2 regions of the Brevibacillus sp. NRS-1366 genome follow, and region 1 is predicted to be linked to the other one. Evidence: riboswitches for the same ligand, from Rfam matches in the RefSeq annotation. Region 1 holds a riboswitch; the other holds the start of a gene.
The links. A riboswitch is a leader RNA that binds a small molecule or an ion and turns the genes downstream of it on or off. The one in region 1 is predicted to bind cyclic di-AMP.
Positions count from the first base shown of each region.

Region 1 (3,912 bases):
CTTCAGCATGTGTGCGATAATCGTCTGCTCCGAAGTAGCCTGATGCCCGATTTTGACGACGTTACCTCCTCCGCCGCATCCTGCTACGAGTAATGCTGATAGGACAGCCATAACCATGATACTCATCCATCTATATCTCATTCGTGTGCTTCCCCCTCAGTTTGCCCGCTTGCTCTTCAAGCCTCTGGGCGTACATAGTTTCTGAATTTTCTGCGTAATAACATCAGCAATGGTCGCGAGCAAAGCCGTTGCCAACGCTCCTGTCAAAAGCATGCTATCATTTGCAACTCCTAAACCGGTGAAAACGAGATAGCCAAGTCCCCCGCCTCCAATGACAGCGGCAAGTGTAGCCCAGCTAATCGTAAAGATAGTTGCCGTGCGAAATCCGCCCATAATAATCGAAATGGCAAGAGGCAACTCGACTTTAAACAGGATTTGCAGGCTCGTCATGCCCATTCCTCTCGCCGCTTCTTTTAAGGCCGGGTCTACCTCTCGAATGCCTGTGAACGTGTTGCGCAGCATAGGCAATAGAGAATAGAGGAACAAGGCAACAATCGCAGGCAAGACACCAATCCCGAGCAGCGGAATCATGAGTCCCAGGAGCGCGAGACTAGGAATGGTCTGCAATATATTTACAAAGCCGATCACATATTTGTTCAGCTTTTCTGTCCGTGTCAGTATGATGCCTAGTGGAACCGCGATTAAAAAACCTGCAATAACAGCAGTCAAGGAAATGTAGGTATGCTCCCAAATCAAGGACAAGATTTGTTCATGTCTCTCCATTAAAAATTGAAAGAATTCACTCATTCCAACACCCCGCTTTTATGAAATACTCCACCGGGGGAGCGCATTTTTTGGACCTTGCACATGCAGCTCCTGGACTTTTCGCAGCCTCTTGACCCCGATAAAATCAGCTACAAAATCACTGGCAGGACGCTGAAGCAAACGGTTGGGCGTATCCAGCTGAGCGACAGAGCCGTTATTCATGATGCAGATTCGATCAGAAATCTTGATCGCCTCATCCATATCATGCGTCACGAAGACGATCGTTTTCTTGATTGTTCGCTGCAAACGGACAAGCTCATCCTGCAATTGTTCCCTGCTGATCGGGTCAAGTGCGCTGAAGGGTTCATCCATCAAAATAATCGGAGGATCTGCAGCCATCGCCCGAATGACACCCACCCGCTGCTGCTGCCCTCCGCTTAATTCCGCCGGATAGCGGTCCTTGAACACCTTTGGCTCCAGCCCTACCATGTACAGCAGCTCATCTACCTTTTTTTCGTACTGAGCTTTCTCCATTTTTTTGAGTTTTGGGACCAACGCTACATTTTGCCCAATGGTCATATGCGGAAATAACCCAATCTGCTGGATCACATAGCCAATATTGCGGCGCAGCTCCACGGGATCGGCTTTGGAGATATCCGCCCCGTTAACCTCAATCCTTCCAGCAGAGGGTTCAATCAGCCGATTAATCATCTTCATCGTTGTCGTCTTTCCACAACCGCTGGGACCGATTAGAACAAACAGTTCTCCTGCCTCGATCTGAAGATCCATTCCTTTGATAATGGATACATCCCCGATGCTCTTTTCCACGTTGTGAAAGGAAATCATTCGCAACACTCCTTCTTCATTCTTTATTTATGAACAGAAAAAAGTCGACACACCCCTTGCGTCAGAAAGGCCATTTCCGGACACAAGCAAATGAGTCGACTAATCTCGAACATACAAGTATAAGAAAATTAGCTTTATTCCATGCAGACTATTGCCCAAAGTGAGCTACAGTCTTTCGCACGCAAATAAGCGGATGGAAAGAATTTGTATGCAGATTCTGCTTTAGCCGACGAGGTTAGCTGACGGGTAGGATGGCAGGTAGCATCCCTTCTGTATGCACAGAATTAACCCCAAAAATGGTTCCCCCGTTTCCGCCTGAGACGGAACTAGGCCCGGTATGTAATTATTTGGCGATACAACAAGCTTATCATTTACTTAGCACAACAACAATTTTGAAAATTCGTGATATGAACCGTTCTCATGTGGTCAGAGCCAGTTTACCGTAATAACTGGTCCTATTCGTATGAATCCTTCCACATCCTGCCTTATGCTGGCAATTAGGTCCCCGATGATCCCTGTTTTATGTTCCCTTCTGACCTACCAGCTAGTGCAAAAGGTTTAGCAAAAATGTTAATGTCCCGACACTGATTACCGTCGTGACCAAGACACTGCTGGAGACAAATTGCGGCCGCATATTAAACTGAATCGCGTAAATCGCGGTCGTCGCGGCAGATGGCATCGCAGCCAAAATCACGATAACCTTTTGCAAAAGTGGATCAATCGGGAAGAACAAACAAATCAAATAGGCCAGCACAGGAGAAGCGACTAATCGGATTACACTCGCTGCGCTAAGGCCCTGCCACTCAAATGTACTCGCCGATACATTCGCCAGCTGCATACCGAGAATGAGCATAATGACAGGGATTGCCGCCTGTGCTACGAGGTCAATCGCCTGATAGTAGCTATCCGGGATGACCACATTCCATTGTTGGAGCAAAACTGCAAGCACGACAGCATAGTTGGACGGCTGCTTGAAAATAGCCTTGAATGCCGTACCGACCCCGCCGCCGCCTCTAGAGGCAAAATAAACGCCGAACACGCCCATGATGATGGAATGAAGCACCATGATCTGTACGGCATACGTAAACCCCGCATCGCCATAAGCAAAAAGAATGATCGGTGTCCCGTAATTCCCGCTGTTCATGAATGCCGTCGACAGCATCAGTGCGCTTTCCTGCTGCTTGTCATAGTGAAACCAGCGCGCTGTCAATAGTGTGATGAGGATCAGCGCACCTAACAGGAGCATCGAAATAATGACAATGTAAAATAATTGCAAATCGAGCTGTGTTTTATAAAACGTGCGAAAAACAAGTGCAGTCGTCAAAATGTAGATCGCCAGCGTAGAGATCGGCATGAGATCCAGCTTGAAAATGCGCTGTAAAATATAGCCGCTAAGAAAAATCAGCAAGACAGGAAAAATGACTTCTAGAAAAATCATAATGAATACCTACTTCCCTAAACATTCACTACCATGAATAGTATAGCAGAGGTACCCAGAAAAATGCGGAATTATCACACTACTGCCTATATTATCCGCCTTGCCTTCGATTCTTTCTTGGCACGCAAAAAATTGATTTGTCAGGCGGAATACGACAGGACTGAGCAGAAGAAGGGGTAACACCACCGACACGCTCCACCTCCCTGTATTCAAGCGTCCACAAAAGCTTTTGCAGCAAATGCAGCGTCAGGTCTCCGATCTCATCCAAGAAGATCGTTCCATTATGGCCCTCTCGAACTACTCGCTGGGAACTTAAAAACCGTTTTAAAAATTTCAGTTGATATGGAGTTAAAATTTTTTTAATATATATTAAATGAAGTATAAAATTCTATTAGAGGAAAGGAGGATGTCTATGATAACTAAGACATTTCAACACTTAATCAAGGAGAAATATCCAGATCTTTCTCCCGGACAAAAGAAGGTTGCAGAATTTTTAGTAACTTCCCTGGAGCAGAGCTCGCTTTATACGATTTCTCAGATTTCGCGTGAAGTCGGTGTCAGTGAAACAACTGTCATTCGTTTGGCCTATGCGCTGGGTTTAAACAGTTTTTCTGAGATGCAAAAAATGATTAGAGAAGAGATGCTTAGCTACAAATACCATTCTTCTCAATCGATTTCCATTTCTGAGAGGGAAGAAGTAAAGGATACCAATATATTTGCTCATTCTATCCAACACGAAAAAAGAATGTTGGATTATTTAGTTAACCAAGTAAGAGAAGAGGATATCTGGAAAACAGCAGAGCTATTGATAAAAGCTGACCGAGTCTTTGTTGGAGGCTTTCGTGAATCATATACTGCCGCTT
Region 1 covers NZ_JBITPN010000036.1:99,935-103,846, reverse strand. Annotated here, with positions in the region: gene ACIFQN_RS24845 (osmoprotectant ABC transporter substrate-binding protein) at 1-141, opposite strand, end outside; gene ACIFQN_RS24840 (ABC transporter permease) at 157-807, opposite strand; partial or broken gene ACIFQN_RS24835 (ABC transporter ATP-binding protein) at 886-1,611, opposite strand; cyclic di-AMP (ydaO/yuaA leader) riboswitch at 1,822-1,954, opposite strand; gene ACIFQN_RS24830 (AEC family transporter) at 2,156-3,049, opposite strand; gene ACIFQN_RS24825 (sigma 54-interacting transcriptional regulator) at 3,141-3,386, opposite strand; gene ACIFQN_RS24820 (MurR/RpiR family transcriptional regulator) at 3,462-3,912, shown strand, end outside.

Region 2 (3,912 bases), on a different contig from region 1:
TGCAGCTCATTGGAGATGCGCAGTTTCCATTGAAAGGAGAGGCCTGCCTCTTTGATGCGGGTCAGATAGTCCTCGATGATTCCTTTCAGGAAACCTTTGACATGGATGCGGCTAATATTCAGCCCCACTTCTGTGCTCTGTTGACTAAAGTCCTGCAATTCATCCAGCAGCTTTTCCAGATCTGATGTTTTTAGTTCGATTTTACCCATCTGTTTCTGAATCCGTTCGAGCTCTGTGACACGGCCCGATCCGATGTAAGAGGCATAGCCCTTAATCGTGGTGAGCGGCGTGCGGAAATCGTGCGCGATAGAGGCAATCATTTCAGATTGGCGTTCCTCGGAAAAGCGAAGCTCATCCACCATGTCCCCAAAATAGCGGAAGAGCTGACCGAACTCATCGTGTGACTTGTACGTAAAAGTAACCAGCCGTTTGCCCTCGCGGATTTCTTGCGTAACCCGCGACAGCTCACTCACAGGCCGCAGGACCCAGCGAACGAACAGAGCCAAGAGCACTAAGCCAACCAAGACCAGGCTGCCGTAAATAAACCAGAGCATCATGGAAACTCCCGTCGTAGACATGATGTCATAGTCATCTGTGTAGAAATAAATGACAATTTCCCCTTCGCGTGGCGGCTCCTGCTGGAAATGGTATTCCGCAACTGATTTAAGCTCGCTCTTTTTCGGGGTTACTCGGTTTGAATTGTTCGAGGGAACTTTTAAATCGTACGCTTGCGAGGTTTTGCTGTAGATCGTATTGCCATTGGCGTCCTTGATTACCATTCGGTACATGACGTCTTCTGGCAGTTGTTTCTCCAGTTCTTGGCGCTCGGTGGGATCTTTAAAGTTGCTCGTGCGCAATAACTGATTGAGTAGCACTTTTTCCGCTGCTTCCTTTTCATACTGGTACTGATTGTGTCGGTCATTTTTCAGCTGGTCGACAATGATGTCCTGGAAGACGAATTTAAATAAAAGGATATTGAGCGTAATCAAAGCGATAAACGAGAGAAACAGTTTATTGCGCAAACTCATTTATAGCTTCTCCCCAATGAATACGTAGCCTGTCCCCCATTGTGTTTTGATGAACTGGCGATTCGTTTCCAGTTTTTCGCGCAGGTTTTTGATGTGAACGGTCACGGTATTGAGAGAGCCGTAGCCATAGCCCCAGACCCGATCGTAGATTTGCTCGCGCGTAAACACGATACCGGCATTTTCCGCTAAAAACGTAAGCAATTGAAATTCCTTGGTAGACAGCTCGATCTTTTCATTGCTGACATAGACGGAATAGGTTTCTTTATGAATTTCGAGATCCTTGAATTTCAGTACCGTAATCGGCGAGTTGGCCGATTCCTTATCCGGCGCCTCCTCCGTATGCTTGCGAATGCGCTCGTAGCGGCGCAAATGGGCACGGATACGGGCAAGCAGCTCTTCTGTGTCAAATGGCTTGGTAATGTAATCATCTGCCCCGATTTCAAAGCCGACGACCTTGTCCACCGCTTTTCCTTTCGCGGAAAGAAACAGGATCGGCAAATCCCACTCCCGGCGAATTTGCGAACAAAGCTCGTAGCCGCTCATATTGGGCATCATGATATCGAGCAAGATCAGATTCGGACGATGACCCTGGTTTAATAGTTTGAGCGCATCTTCGCCATTCTCGGCAGAGGACACCTGAAAGCCTTCGTTTTCCAATATATCTTCAAGCAGTTCAATAATCTCCAGATTGTCATCAACAATTAAGATGTGATCCTTCACCGGTATACCCCCAGTTACTTCTATTAATAAGGAAGTAAGTAATAAGTAAATTACGATTTACCCTTGTCTATCATAACATGCTTTGACCGGAAGAAGGCAAGTATACCCCGATTCATCAGCATATACTTATAAGTAAGGTCACCTCTTGACACCAGGTACTAAATTTCGTCAGAAAAAGCCAGAGACGCGAAGTCCCTGGCTCTTATTTTTTTGCCGAACTACTTTTGAGTTGCTTGATCTTCCGGCAACGATGCAGCTTGCACCGCTTTTTCCTTTTTCGGAGCTTCAGCCTTTGCTTCTAGAACAGGTGTGCTGACGCGCTTGGCACCAACATAACGCTTGCTCCAGTAGTAGGGATCGTTCAACTTGGTGTTGACGACTCCACGACCAGTTTCCGAGTGCACGAATGTGCCGTTCCCGATGTAGATGCCTACGTGTGAAATGCTGCGCCCATTTGTGTTGAAGAAGACAAGATCGCCTGGTTGAAGATCTTTCTTGGCAACTGTCTCTCCCACTTCATATTGAGCAGCAGAATTGTGCGGCAGCTCTACACCTAACGCATCAAATACGTAGCGTGTGAAACCGGAGCAGTCAAAGCCCTTTTTGGACATGCCCGACGATTTGTAAGGGACACCGTACAGATCGCTAACTACATCAGTTAGGGATGTACTCTCTGCAGCTTGTGCAGCGCCGGCCCCCATCGCCAGCAATCCAGCCATAAATAAAGATACTACCAACTTGCGCAAAAGAAACTGCTCCTCTCATTGAGCCTACGAGGTTAGCTGAAGGGTTCGGTCGAAAGGACTCCCTAGACTGCCGTGATACACAGCCATTCACCCCAAAAACATGGTTCCCCCGTTTCCGCCAGGCGGAACTCGGCTATTTTCGATGTTTTTTTACACGCATACTCAACAGAGATTCTACGGTTGTCCAATATTTCCTCTTTTTCGATGGTTTGTTCACAATTCCGCCACAATATTTTGTCTGATGGCGTAACGTTTTGGCTGGGAAATGTAAGCTCTCATTCGGCATAGTCCGCCCCATCAGCTCGTCCGATTTGGGCAGGAAACGTTCTCCGTCCAAGGACGGAGGGAAAAACCAACCGCTCGCCCGTTATGGGGAGCCTACGCTTGGGGATACAATAAAGCCATAAGGTCGACCTGCACCACATAAATGGCGATTGGAGGTAAGCAAAAGATGAGCGAACGGTCTGGAAAGATACTGCTCGGGCTGGTTCTGCTGCTGATTGGCGGCCTTGTTCTCTTGGACCAGTTGGGAATCGATAGCGGTGATTTGATTGGCGTGTTGATTCCCGTAGTAATCATGCTGTATGGGGCTCGCAAGGTAATGGGTAGCTCGGGGTCCCGCTTTTGGGGAGTACTCGTCTTCCTGTTCGGGCTACTAATGCTGTTTGGGAAACTACATCTGTTGTTTCACAGCATTCTAGCCATCGGGGTGATCTATTTAGGATATCGCCTCTTACGTCCCCAGCCTGAACCAAAAGAAGCACCCAAAGCTTGGGAGCGCCAGTGGGCAAAAGGAATTTTAAAGGAAGACTCGCTAGATGACTGGGAAAAAAGTGTGACTAGACGCCAGCCGTAAAGAACTTTTTGAACATGCACTGAAAAGATCTTTGTCGAATGAGCTTTTGGATGAAACTAAACGATGTGATATGATGAGGAGGAAATAAAAATGAGTATCTTTAGACGTTTGCGTGACTTGACAGTAGCTTCGGTGAATGATGCCTTGGATTCGATGGAAGACCCGGTAGTTATGCTGAACCAATACATGCGTGACATGGAAGTTGAAATCGGACAGGTGGAAGTGGCCGTAGCGCGTCAAGTTGCTTTGGAAAAGAAATTCCGCCAGCAATTGGATGAGGCCAACGCTCTCATCGAAAAACGGGATCGTCAGGTTAAGCTGGCTTTGACTGAGGGAGAAGACGAGCTTGCTCGCCGCGCTCTGGCAGACAAAAAGCAGTATGAAGGACGTGCAGCAGAATACGAAACCCTCTACTTGTCGGCTTCTGAGGCTGCCGCTCAAATGCGGGAAAAGCTTGCTGAGCTGAAAGAAGAGTTCTATAAAATGCGTGCGAAAAAGTTCACGTTGATGGCACGTGCCCAGGTAGCCCGTACGCAAAAACAGGTGAATCACGCGGTTGTCG
Region 2 covers NZ_JBITPN010000061.1:59,347-63,258, forward strand. Annotated here, with positions in the region: gene ACIFQN_RS33710 (sensor histidine kinase) at 1-1,028, opposite strand, end outside; gene ACIFQN_RS33715 (response regulator transcription factor) at 1,029-1,748, opposite strand; gene ACIFQN_RS33720 (C40 family peptidase) at 1,967-2,494, opposite strand; cyclic di-AMP (ydaO/yuaA leader) riboswitch at 2,502-2,639, opposite strand; gene ACIFQN_RS33725 (LiaF transmembrane domain-containing protein) at 2,946-3,350, shown strand; gene ACIFQN_RS33730 (PspA/IM30 family protein) at 3,441-3,912, shown strand, end outside.
Region 2: linked by a shared signal. The riboswitch ahead of ACIFQN_RS33720 (C40 family peptidase) and the one ahead of ACIFQN_RS24835 (ABC transporter ATP-binding protein) in region 1 are both predicted to bind cyclic di-AMP.